One region of the Chryseobacterium sp. CFS15 genome, then DNA from elsewhere that is predicted to be linked to it. Evidence: riboswitches for the same ligand, from Rfam matches in the RefSeq annotation. Region 1 holds a riboswitch; each other region holds the start of a gene.
What was found. Region 1 has a riboswitch for thiamine pyrophosphate ahead of thiS (sulfur carrier protein ThiS). Riboswitches for the same ligand answer to the same signal wherever they lie in the genome.
Positions count from the first base shown of each region.

Region 2: linked by a shared signal. The riboswitch ahead of thiM (hydroxyethylthiazole kinase) and the one ahead of thiS (sulfur carrier protein ThiS) in region 1 are both predicted to bind thiamine pyrophosphate.
Region 3: linked by a shared signal. The riboswitch ahead of thiM (hydroxyethylthiazole kinase) and the one ahead of thiS (sulfur carrier protein ThiS) in region 1 are both predicted to bind thiamine pyrophosphate.

Region 1 is NZ_JAVHYL010000007.1:112,985-117,476, forward strand. It holds gene OH814_RS12640 (thiamine phosphate synthase) at 1-390, opposite strand, end outside; gene thiC (phosphomethylpyrimidine synthase ThiC) at 387-2,198, opposite strand; gene thiS (sulfur carrier protein ThiS) at 2,210-2,416, opposite strand; TPP riboswitch at 2,474-2,574, opposite strand; gene OH814_RS12655 (RNA pseudouridine synthase) at 2,860-3,540, opposite strand; gene OH814_RS12660 (hypothetical protein) at 3,544-3,867, opposite strand; gene panB (3-methyl-2-oxobutanoate hydroxymethyltransferase) at 3,867-4,492, opposite strand, start outside.
Region 2 is NZ_JAVHYL010000002.1:209,160-213,651, reverse strand. It holds gene OH814_RS03710 (TonB-dependent receptor) at 1-1,045, opposite strand, end outside; gene OH814_RS03705 (response regulator) at 1,428-1,784, shown strand; TPP riboswitch at 1,933-2,025, shown strand; gene thiM (hydroxyethylthiazole kinase) at 2,087-2,884, shown strand; gene thiE (thiamine phosphate synthase) at 2,881-3,519, shown strand; gene thiD (bifunctional hydroxymethylpyrimidine kinase/phosphomethylpyrimidine kinase) at 3,516-4,349, shown strand; gene tenA (thiaminase II) at 4,336-4,492, shown strand, end outside.
Region 3 is NZ_JAVHYL010000001.1:38,420-42,911, forward strand. It holds gene OH814_RS00175 (HAD-IA family hydrolase) at 573-1,106, opposite strand; gene thiM (hydroxyethylthiazole kinase) at 1,125-2,078, opposite strand; TPP riboswitch at 2,142-2,234, opposite strand; gene OH814_RS00185 (CPBP family intramembrane glutamic endopeptidase) at 2,537-3,190, opposite strand; gene OH814_RS00190 (linear amide C-N hydrolase) at 3,246-4,343, opposite strand; gene OH814_RS00195 (DoxX family protein) at 4,391-4,492, opposite strand, start outside.

The DNA of each region.
Region 1 (4,492 bases):
ATTTTCACCATATCCTTTTTTAGAAATACTCGGAAAAACCGGACTAATAAATGCATATTCCCATTCTTTATTCAAGTGATTAAAACTTTCAATATCATGAACAGACGTTGAAATTATTTTATCTGTGAAAGATTGAAATAAACTATTTTGCCTGTCAATTTCCCTGAAATGAAATCTTGAGATATTAAAGTTTTCTGCTAAATCATAATGACTGTATAAAACCAATTGAGACTGAAATTTTGAATCTATCTTTTGAATAAAATCCGTCATTTCATTTTGGTTAATAAAAGGCTTTCTGATATGAAGCAAATCCAAACCTTCCTGAAATAATTGATTGATGATCTCAGTTTCATTTTGAACTTTATCTTCGGGAGTGATTACGATAATCATATATAAATTTCTTTCCCTTTTTCGATGAATTCCTGAGATTTATCAAACATTCCTTTTTCTGCAGATTCACGAATTTCCTGCGTAATTTTCATTGAACAGAATTTCGGTCCGCACATCGAACAGAAGTGCGCAATCTTCGCGCCGTCCGCAGGAAGTGTTTCATCATGATAAGATCTCGCCGTATCCGGATCAAGAGAAAGATTGAACTGATCTTCCCATCTGAATTCAAATCTTGCTTTACTCAAAGCATTGTCTCTGTATTGCGAACCAGGATGACCTTTCGCCAAATCTGCAGCATGAGCAGCCAACTTGTAAGTGATAACTCCAACTTTTACATCTTCTTTATTTGGAAGTCCCAAGTGTTCTTTCGGGGTCACATAACACAACATCGCGCAACCAAACCAGCCAATCATCGCTGCACCAATTCCGGAAGTAATGTGATCGTATCCCGGTGCAATATCCGTAGTTAAAGGGCCTAATGTGTAAAACGGTGCTTCATCACATATCTCCAATTGCTTATCCATATTTTCTTTGATCATATGCATCGGAACGTGTCCCGGACCTTCAATCATCACCTGAACATTGTGCTTCCAAGCAATTTTTGTCAGCTCACCTAAAGTTTCCAATTCGGCAAACTGTGCCTCATCATTTGCATCAGCAATTGAACCCGGGCGAAGACCGTCTCCTAAAGAAAAAGCAACATCATATTTTTTCATGATCTCGCAAATCTCTTCAAAATGAGTATATAAAAAGTTTTCTTTATGATGGAACAAACACCATTTTGCCATGATAGAACCACCTCTGGAAACAATTCCTGTCACACGTTTTGCGGTCAAATGAATATATCTCAACAAAACTCCGGCATGAATCGTGAAATATGAAACTCCCTGTTCTGCCTGTTCGATCAAGGTATCTTTAAAAATTTCCCATGTTAAATCTTCTGCAACACCTTTTACTTTTTCCAATGCCTGATAAATCGGAACGGTACCGATCGGAACCGGACTATTTCGGATGATCCATTCTCTGGTTTCGTGAATGTTTTTTCCGGTTGACAGATCCATAATCGTATCTGCTCCCCATCTGCAAGCCCAAACTGCTTTTTCAACTTCCTCTTCAATGCTTGATGAAACAGCACTGTTTCCGATGTTTGCATTAATTTTAACTAAAAAATTTCGCCCAATAATCATCGGCTCGCTTTCGGGATGATTGATGTTATTTGGAATAATTGCTCTTCCGGCTGCAATTTCGTCTCTTACAAATTCGGGAGTTATCTTTCTTTTCGGAGTTCTTGCTCCAAAACTATTTCCCGGATGTTGAAAAGCCATCTCTTTTGAAACAGAATCTAATTGCTCGATTCTTTGATTTTCTCTAATGGCAATATATTCCATTTCAGCAGTGATAATCCCCTGTCTTGCATAATACAATTGGGTAACCTCTTTTCCTTCTCTGGAAACTTTTGGCTGATGGTTATACGAAAAACGCAGTTCATCTAATTTTGAATTGGCAAGACGGGCTTTTCCGTATTCTGAGGTAATTCCGTCTAAAACTTCGACGTCATTTCTATCCAAAATCCATTGTTCTCTAATTCTTGGAAGTCCTTTTTCGATATTAATTTCAGAATTTTCATCGGTGTAAGGTCCTGAAGTATCGTAAATGGTGACAGGAAGATTTTCTTCTAAATTTCCGTTGGTTAATTTTGTCGGACTTAGTTGTATTTCACGCATCGCTACATTGATTGGGTGAATTTTCCCTTCAACATAGATTTTTTTTGAGTTCGGAAACGGCGAACGTGTGATTTTATGAGCCATAAAAATATTTTTTAACCGCCTTGAGTAGCAGTGATAATTAAAATTGAATCTTGGTTGTTGAGAATAGTTTCCGCCCAGAATGACTGCGGAATAATACGATTGTTGAGCGCTACGGCAATACCTTTTTTCTTTTCAGGTAATTCCATAGCGATAAGTGCTTCCAGCGTTTTGGGAAGTACATCAAAATTTCTTAGTGTGTGATTGATTGTGAGCTCCATTCCTAAATTTTTAAATATACTTTAGGAATGCCCATCATTGTACAATAGAATGTACAGCAAAGTCATCTCACTTTTTCCTACGCTAGTATGATCTAGAAATCAGGTTCAAAGGGTAAAGTCTCAGCCTGTTTTGTCAACAGACACCCCTAAAGTTGGGAGCGAAGTTAGACATTTTTTTAAAATGGACAAAATTTTTTGAAAGAGATGGGAGTTTAGAAGATTAAGCTTGGAAGCTTTAAGTGCTTGAAAATATTTTTGCCACGAAGACACGAATGTTTTTCATCTTTAACGTAATAATATTCGTGCATTCGAGGCTTATAAGTTTTTTAGAAGTTGAAATGAAATATTCTGCAAGCCCATACTTAAGATAATTTCAATACAAAAAAAATGGAAACAAGATGATCTCCAGTTTCCATTTTTTTACTTATTTCTATATTTAATATTTATTCTTCACATGCTCTCCAAATTGCGTCATTCTGCGGAACGGGAGCAACAATTGTCACCTCCTCTTTTGTAACAGGATGTATAAACTGAAGTTTTCTGGCGTGAAGATTTATTCCGCCATCGGGATTTGAACGGGGCGCACCGTATTTTAAATCACCTTTAATCGGAACTCCGGTTTTTGATAACTGTGCCCTGATTTGATGATGCCTACCGGTTTCCAAATCAATTTCCAAAAGCAGATAATTATCTAACGCTTTAATTACATTATAAGTAAGAATTGCTTCTTTTGCCCCTTCGGTCACTTTCGTAAAGACGATCGCTTTATTATTTTTCTCGTTTTTCTGAAGATAATGAACCAATCTTTGCGTTTGAGGAATCATTTCTTTAGCAACAACCGCCCAATACGTTTTCTTAATTTCACGGTTTTTCACCATTTGAGTTAATCTTGAAAGCGCTTTTGAAGTTTTAGCATAAATGACCAAACCAGAAGTTGGGCGATCAATACGATGTACCAAACCCAGAAAAACATTTCCGGGTTTATTATCTCTTTTTTTGATGAAATCTTTAATAGAATCAAGTAAAGGTTCGTCGCCGGTTTTATCGCCCTGAACGAGCTGCCCTACTTTTTTATTGATAACTAAAAGATGATTATCCTCAAAAACAATCTGCTCTTCCATAATACCTTAACGATTCTGTGATCTGCTTACAAAAGAAATAACAACTCCGCCTAAAAGACCAATCGTTTTTATGATGTTAAGACTTGAATCGATTGGTAAAAATGCGCCGATGATACACAAACCTGCCGCAGCGTACATAGGATACATAAATTTTGTGTGCATCAACATTCTTCCCTGCACGATAAAACTAATTCCAATTAAAATATAAAATAATCTTGCCGAAAGAAGATAGTTAATATTATCCGGGAAAATTTTAAACCAACCCGCTGCTAAACAAATGATTGCTAAAATTGATAAAATTCCTTGTGTTGCCTGTAAATTACTTTTCATTAATAGCTTTCATTTTGGTTAGGGAAATCAGCATTTTTCACGTCTTTCACGTATTGAGAAACTGCTCCTGTTATTTCTGTATATAAATCGAGGTATCTTCTTAAGAATTTTGGAGAGAAACCTTTATTCATTCCCACCATATCATGATACACCAAAACCTGTCCGTCACAATGAGCTCCGGCTCCAATCCCGATTGTTGGAATCGAAATGCTTTCCGTCACTCTTTTAGCCAAATCTGCTGGAATTTTCTCAAGAACAACTCCAAAACAGCCCAATTCTTCAAGCAATTTTGCATCGTTGATCAATTTTTCAGCTTCAGCTTCTTCTTTAGCTCTCACTTTATACGTTCCAAACTGATAAATAGACTGCGGCGTTAATCCCAAATGTCCCATAATAGGAATTCCGGCGTTGATTATTTTTTTAATCGATTTTGAAATTTCTTTTCCACCTTCAATTTTAATAGCGTGAGCACCCCCTTCTTTCATCATTCTAACTGCAGATTCTAATGCAATATCAGGATTACTTTGGTAGGTTCCGAAAGGTAGATCAGCAATTACCAATGCTCTTTCTACACCTCTTACCACACTTTGAGTATGATAAATCATCTGATCTAATGTAATAGGAA
Region 2 (4,492 bases), on a different contig from region 1:
GTGCTTCATTATCTTTCCCGTCTACCGCAGCTCCGTAACTTTGAGAATAACTTGGGCGTAAAGTAATTCCGGCCTTCCATTTATCAGAAATATTTACATCAATAACTGCACTTAAATTAAATCTATTAAAACCTGTATTAAGCGCCATACCTTCCTGATCAAAATACGCAGCCGAGATTGCATATTTTACATTCTGGCTTCCCCCTCTCACCGATAACTGATAATTCTGAATGGCGGCCGGGCGGTAAAACGCATCCTGCCAGTCGATATTTGCTACCTGATTGGTTCCCCATCTTGGATCGACCATATAGGTGATATTTGCCAGATTATAATCAGTAGTATTTGCCAGATTAAAATAATTTGCTCTCACTGCATAGCTGTCAGAAGCTGAATTCCCTGGAGATAAAGCAACCCATCTTTTATTAATAGACTCGGTTGCATAGTCAATCCATTCTGCGCTGTTCATGATGTCAAGCTTTTTCTCGATGGTTTGAACACCATAATACTGAGAAAATGAGAATGATGGCTTACCTGAAACTCCTTTTTTAGTCGTTACAATCACGATCCCATTAGAGCCTCTCGATCCGTACATTGCCGTTGATGCAGCATCCTTTAGTACTTCAATCGATTGCACATCATCTGGAGAAACATTGGCCATGTCATCTACTACCATTCCATCAACTACATAAAGAGGAGAATTGCTTGCTGAGATAGAAGCTGAACCACGCACTCGAATTTCTAAGGGTTCTCCCGGTTTTCCTGAAGTAGCACGGGTTTTAACACCCGCAATCTGACCCGTTAATGCCTGATCAACTCGTGCAATAGGACGATCTTTGAAACTCGCCGTACTCACCTTTCCGACAGATCCGGTGACCTCTCCTTTTTTTTGTGTACCGTAAGCGATAACGACTACTTCCTCAATATCCTTCGTTTTATTATTGGATTTTGTACTATCCGAGGCCTTACCTGTGGTTTCTTTTTCCTGTGCGAAGATAAAACTTGTGGTACTTAGTAAAATACCAAGAGTTATTATAGATTTCTTCATTTTGTGGCTGGTGATTAATAATTATTACTTTTATACTTTCATTTAAATTAAAGCATGAGAAAAGTTAAATCTGAAAGACATGATATTTCTCATATTTTTATTTTTATAAAAGTATACTTATCGAAAATTTCAGCTATCCTGCTGTTACCTGCCCAAATCTCATCGTATAGAAATACACACAAACCACTCATTATCAACAACATTATTTAATTAAAAAAAATTCAGGAATAGAAAAAATTAAAAACAATTACTCAAATAAAGAAATATCTTAAGCGTATGCTCACCAATTTCATCTTCATAAACTTTGAATTTTCATTCTATATTATGATAAATTATTTTAGCAAGATCTCAATGTTGGCTTTGTTTTTGCCAAGCAAGATGTATGAAAACAATTTTTATCGTAGAAGATGAGACAGGCATCAGAGATGCATTACAATTGCTCCTGTCATTCGAAAATTATGACGTCCGTTCATTTGCTACTGTTGATGCCTTCAACAATAGAGATCAATCGGTTGTTCCGGATGTTTTTATATTGGATGTAAGATTACCTGATGGTTCGGGTACCGATCTTTGCAATCAAATAAAAGAAGATGAAGCTACTTCAAAAATTCCGGTAATGATTATCAGTGCTCATGCAAAAGCTGAAAATGTAATCAATGCATGCAACGCTGATGAATTTATTTCTAAACCGTTTGACATCGATGATGTTCTTGTAAAAATTGAAAAGCTAACTGCATAATATTTTAACAACTATACTTTAAATAAAAACACTCTGAAGCATCTGTTTCAGAGTGTTTTATTTAGAGTGAAAAATTTGAAATAGCTGCGTTATTTTGACAATATAGACAATGTTTTCATTCAAAATCAATATTTTTCAATACTTTTGTCTTGCGCTTTAGGGGTATTCTGAAAAGAATTGAGAGAGTCCCTTTGAACCTGATACGGCTTACACCGACGTAGGGAAAAGCAATATGTCATATTCTAAATGATGACTGTTGTTCCGGATTTTATCCTAAAGCTTTTATTGATAAAAATATTAGAATGGAAAACAATCTTTGGAACAGCATCCTTCACGTACGAAACAATTCTCCCCTCGTTCATAGTATCACCAATTATGTTGTGATGAACAACACTGCTAATGCACTTCTGGCGATTGGCGCATCACCTATAATGGCTCATGCAAAATCTGAAGTAGAAGAAATGGTAAACATTTCAAATTCATTGGTCATTAATATTGGTACACTTGATGAATATTGGGAAGAAGCAATGCTTTTGGCAGCAAAAAAAGCGAATGAATTACACAAACCTTGGATTTTAGATCCTGTAGGAGCCGGAGCAACATCTTATCGTGATTCGGTTTTAAGCAAGATTCTTTCTTTAAATCCAACAGTGATCAGAGGAAATGCTTCTGAAATTATTGCCCTTTCAAAAACCAGTAAAACGATCACAAAAGGAGTCGACAGCACTGCCAAAAGTAATGAAGCTGTAGAAGCTGCCAAAATATTGGTCAAAAATCACAAATCGACAGTTTGTATTTCAGGTGAAACCGATATTATCATTAGTGAAAATCAAGAAATCCATTTAAAAAACGGCGATCCAATGATGACCAAAGTTACCGGATTAGGCTGCACAGCAACTGCATTGATTGGTTCTTTTATCGGAGTTATTGAAAACAAAACAGAAGCTGTTATTGCAGCAATGAGTTTATTGGGTATCGCAGGAGAAATAGCAGCTCAACAAAGTGCCGGTCCCGGAAGTTTACAGCTCAACATCATTGATAAACTTTACAATATTACAGAAGAAGAATTTTCGGCTCATCTAAAAATGATAAAGCAATGATCTTAAAACCTTCATTTCCTTATCAGCTGTATTTGGTTATTTCTGAGAAAGATTGTTTGGGGAAAGATTTTCTTGAAGTTGCAGAAAAATCAATTTTGGGTGGCGTTGATATTATTCAGCTTCGTGAAAAAAATACCTCAACAGAAGATTTTCTTCGGAAAGCATTCACATTAAAAGAGATTACCTATAAATATAATATTCCACTCATTATTAATGACAATTTTGAGGTTGCTGAAAAAATTGGTTCGGCAGGAATTCATGTCGGGAATAACGATAAATCTCCGTCAAGCCTAAGAAATGAATTGTTTTTTAAAGATAAAATAATTGGATATTCTATTGAATATTTAAGCCAACTTGAAAATGTAAATACAGAATTGTCAGATTATCTTGGCATCAGTCCAATATTTAATACCGACACCAAAAAAGACACCGTGACTGAATGGGGATTGGAAGGTTTATCAAAAATAAGATCTCTTACAGACAAGCCACTCGTTGCCATCGGCAATATCAATTCTTCAAACGCGGCCTCCATTATAAAAGCAGGAGCAGATGCATTAGCTGTTGTATCTGCAATTTGCAGTGCCGAAAATCCTGAAAAAGCAGCTTTCGAAATTAAAAATAAAATATTGAAATGAAAAAATATTCTTATCCTACCGTTCTTACGATTGCCGGTTTTGATGGCAGTGGCGGCGCAGGCATACAGGCAGATATCAAAACATTTTCAGCTTTGGGATGTTATGCAACATCTGTGCTTACCGCACTTCCGGTTCAAAATACAATGGGCGTAAGAAAAATATATCCCGTTTCAATGGAGGCTGTTGCAGATCAAATAGAAGCTGTACTCGACGACATTTTCCCGGATGCCATTAAAATTGGAATGGTGCATAATTCTCAATTGGTTGAAACCATCGTAAATACTCTAGCTAGATATCCAAAAATTCCAATTGTATTTGACCCTGTTATGGTTGCCACAAGCGGACATCAATTGATTGAAGAAGAAACCATTCAAACCATCGTTGAAAAATTATTTCCCATTGCAGAAATTATTACCCCAAATATGGATGAGGCTTCGATATTGGCACAAATGGAGGTGAAAACCTTAGAAGATATGCAGATTGCGGGCGAAAAGATTTTAAGATCAGGCTGCAAAAATATCCTTCTCAAAGGCGGACATCAGGAATTACCTACCGTCACTTCGTTATTTTTTGAAGAAAATGGCGAGCAATTAACTTTTGAAACTGAAAAATTTAACACCAAAAATACTCACGGTTCCGGCTGTACGCTTTCTTCGGCAATTGCTGCTTTTATAGCAAGAGGTGAAGAGTTGTCTAAGTCAGTTGAATTAGCGCAGGAATATGTTTTTGAAGCTATTAAAAACGGAAAAGATGTTGTCGTCGGAAAAGGAAATGGTCCTCTTAATCACTTTTTTAATCCCCATAAAATAATTAAAAATGAATTGGTCTGAATTAACCTGGAAACAAACTGAAGAACGGTATCAAGCTATTCTTACTATGCCTTTTGTTGCCCAATTGGCAGATGGAAGTCTTCCCAAAGAAAAATTTCAGTTTTACATGGCTCAGGATTCTTTATATCTCGAGCATTTCGGAA
Region 3 (4,492 bases), on a different contig from region 1:
TAAACTGCCATGAATACAATAGTGCAGAGTGTTAATGCAAATGCCTGCTGTCGGATTTTTAATTGCTTTTTAGTCATGCGTCATGATATTTAGGAATGAACAACGACGACTAAGTAAAAGTCCTTTTCTTATCAGCATAATCTTACGTTTTTTATGATTTAACAATTAAAAAAGTTGATAAAGAATCAAATAATAAACCATTGAACATTAAATTTTTGATATATTAACTAAAATAAGATGATGTGGTATCTGTTTATCATAGCTAAAACAAAGTGACTGTTATGCAGAAGAGTATATCGCTATTGCTATCGAACCATGTCCGTTTTTGGCAGCAGATTCTATAAATATATTAATCAATATCTTGCATACGGCTTATGTATGTCTGTGCAAAGGGTAGTACAGTGGTAATATTACTTATTTGGCGATGAATATGGCAAGCACAAGGTTGTAGCGGTCAGGATGATCGGTCACGGAAGTTTTAAAAATGAGAATAATAATTTTGCGGATTTTGGAAAACTTATATTGAGTTTATTTCCATAGACCGCAGTGATAAAGAATTTATGAATGAATTATTAGAAAAAATCAAGAATATTGAACATGGTTTTAAAACAAGAATCCTCAATGACAATACATTCAGATGGATTTATCCGAAGTTTATTTGCTGTCAGAAGATAAATTTCCGGATCAGGTTTTCCTTTCGGAACATCATCTGCAGATGTCACAGCATCAAAGTAGTGGTCGAGCCCTAACTTATTTAGAACCACCGGAATGATGATGGCCGGAGAATTTGTCGCCAAACCTATCTTCAATCCTGATTTATGCAAGGATTCTATGAATGCTTTAATACCTTTCATCTCACAATTTTCAGTTTTGATCAGTTCCATGACCCTTTGTACAACTTGTTCCTCTACAGCCTGAAGAGTGAGACCTGACCAAGGAAATCTTTCATACCAAAACCGGGTTACTTCTTTAGTTGTCATTGATTGAGTCAATGCTGTAAATTCGTCTAAAGACGTGAAAACTTCTGATTCTGCCTGTTTCCAGAATTTTTCAGAATCGATCAGTACACCGTCCATATCAAATATAACCGCTTTTACCTGATCCATTAAGCCCATTTTTTAAGATCATATGCAGCTTCCCAGAAAATGATATTCCATTCTTGAGGAGGTGATAAATGCTTCTGTCATTTTTTCTCTAACAGCGGCAGTAGCTTCTGATGCAACCTCATCACAGAGATTGATCGCCTGTTCTACGGCATCTGCAAATTCTTCACCACCGTAAGTGTCAATCCACCTTTGGTAGGGATTGTTTTCAGATTGAAGATGATTGTAAATATGATCTCCCACTTTTTTGTAGATCCAAAAGCAGGGCAGCACTGATGCCATTGCAATCTCTACAGAATCCATAGCAGCTGTGCTCTTACGAAAGTGAATATAATGACACGCAGGCTGTATTTCCCCTTTTTCATTTAAGCCGAAGTCTTTAAAATAAGATTCGTGCAGTATATTTTCTACTACGATGGCAGTTTCTGCATATTTAAGATATTTTAATGTTTGACTGACGATAATGTCGGTCTCACCGGAGATACAGACCACTGAATTACAATTTTGAACCATGGTCTTTGCTGCTTCCAAAGCTTCTGTGCTTTGAGCTGTACTGTCTACTCCTTTTGTAATACTGGCATTTGCATCTGCAAGGGCGATGATCTCCGAAGCATTTCCACGAATTGCTGTTGGATGGTATTTTAAAAGCGTACTCAGAACTGTATCACGATAAGCAGTAGCGCCAGCTCCTACAGGATCTAATATCCAGGGCTTTTGCAATAGGGTAGCATTTTTAGCGGCAAGAAGCATTGCTTCTTCCCAGTACTCATCCAGTGTACCTATGTTGATTACCATAGCATTTGAGATCTTGACCATGTATAGCACCTCTGGTTTGGCATGAGCCATTATGGGCGATGCGCCAACGGCCAAAAGAGCGTTGGCCATATTGTTCATCACAACATAATTGGTGATATTATGAACTAGGGGAGAAGTATTTCTTACGTGAAGGATGTGTTGCCAGAGATTATTTTCCATTCTAATATTTGTTTGTAAATAGAAGCTTTAGGATAAAATCCGGAACAACAGTCATTATCAGAATAATGACTTATTGCTTTTCCCTACGTCGGTGTAAGCCGTATCAGGTTCAAAGGGACTGTCTCAATTCTATTTAGAATACCCCTAAAGCGTGAAGCAAAAGTATTGAAAAATTATCAAAATGCTATAATAATTTCGCCTGATATTAAAGGATTAATTTTTATCATTTTTTCTAATAAATTTATTGTTATAGGAGCCCGTAGAAAAATGATCTCACTGGCTTTTTTTTAAATTGCAATCTTACAAATGAATATTTGCAGTACATAATGGCTTCATTTTCATAAGGGTTTTCTTACTTCTTATAAAAATAGAAGCCAAATATATTGATCATTTCTACTATATTTAACTTTCAGATAGAAATATGAGAGTTAAAATTAGCTATAAGGTTACCAGATGATTTACCAAATAAATTCATAAAATTCAATATATCCGAAATAACTCAAACTTAGAAAGACTGTATCGATCAATCCATGGACGATTATATTGATCCAAATATTTTGATACTTAATATACAACAGTGCAAATGCAATCCCAAATACAAAGGTCATTATTAATCCAGCTATTCCTTGATACATGTGTGGTAAACAAAAGAGTAATGTTGAGAGAACGAATACGATGACCTTTTTATCTCCGAAAACATTTCTCAGCTGAGCAAAAGCAAATGCCCTGAACAACAATTCCTCTCCTATTGCGGCACTGATCCACATTCTGTACAACCATTTAAAATACTGGGACGCATCGCCTTCAATGTGCTTAAAGGCAGAATAATCAGCCGGTTCATTACATAGCCAAGTGACCAATGGCTGTACAATAAAATCCAAACCCAGTTCTAAAATCACATAGGAGGCTATAATTACTTTTAGATCATGAAAATTGAGATTCTTAAAATTTAGCATTTTTAGATTTCCATTCTGAAGATATATGATAATCAAAACAAATATAATGATAACACAGAACGTGTACGGAAATCTAGTCAGTGGATTGTAGATCACCAGACAAACTACTGCAAGCAAAACGAGGGACATCCACTTATTCTGAAGTACTGATTTCATCGTAAAAATAATTTAGTCAAATATTAATTGGCTGTTTTTTCTAAAAACATCTAAATCATGGCAAAATGTTTTCAAAAAACGATACAATGTTTTTTTTGAGTTTTTCGAAACTAGCGGAATTTCCGAATTCTTTATTGTCGTAGCCAATTGGAAATCCTTTTTCAACATAAGTATTGTTTTTTGCTGCTGTAAGAATTTGGAATTTGTCGTTAACGGTTCCCGTTTCATCAGTGTGGATATCTAAATATTTTATTGATGCGTTTTTAGAAAAATCCAACTTGCCGATGTAAATTGTCTTCACCTCTTTCTTCAAGTCAGACCTAAAATAAAGATTCATCTTTTTCGTGTCAATGACCGTCTGCCATTCACCTGGATGTATGGCGTTCAAGATACTCCAGGCATAGTCTATAGGTCTAACATCGTACTTATAATTCTTCAGCATATAATATGCACGGTTATACCGGTCTTCCCAGTTCTTATTTTGATCAAAATCAAACTTTTCATTTCCACCCAGAAAATCAAACTTTTTAGCAGCAGCCAGATCCTTATGATATTGATTGTTGCAAAGTAAGGGCATCGGCATTTCCTTGTTGGTAAGGACTGTATACTTACCATTCAATAGAGCAATCGTGGCAGAGTTTCCTTTGGCATCGGTCAGAAAAAAATGACTTCCGGCTGCATTAGGCCACCAGTCGATGTTTGGTCCATCATTCAGATGGGCCACAACTTCATTGACCGATTTGTAATTGTCCAGTTGATACTGGATCCATTGTGCCCAGAACATATTGGGCTGCTTTGGATTGTAAACTTTGGTTGTTTCTTCCAGATATAATTCGACCAAAAAAAGACCTTTTTCATTAACCCCGTAGCAAGGAAAATCATATCCCAAAAGATTGAAGGTGACAGATCCGAATTTTGATATCCATTGTTTATGAGGCTGAAGTTGATCAGTTGTCAAGTTCTGCCAGCTAATGTTCCTTTTAAGAACATCACGTTTGTTGATCACGATCATCCCCGGCATTGTTTTCCAGTTTTCGTTGAAGCCGACAACATTATGATTTTTACCTGCGAGTAAAAATGCGGAGCAGGCTCTACTTTGGACGGGATAGACGATCGAAAAAATTACGATAAGACGCAAAAACAAAAATTTCATAGAGAATAATTTATAGATTTATTATCAGCAGATGTAGAGAGATTCTTCTACTGTAGCTTGTGTGATGAACTTACCTTGCTTGAATTTTTCCAGAAAGAAAAATTGGTGTAGAGTAGTGTAGCTCCTAAAATGAAGTATACCAATATAGC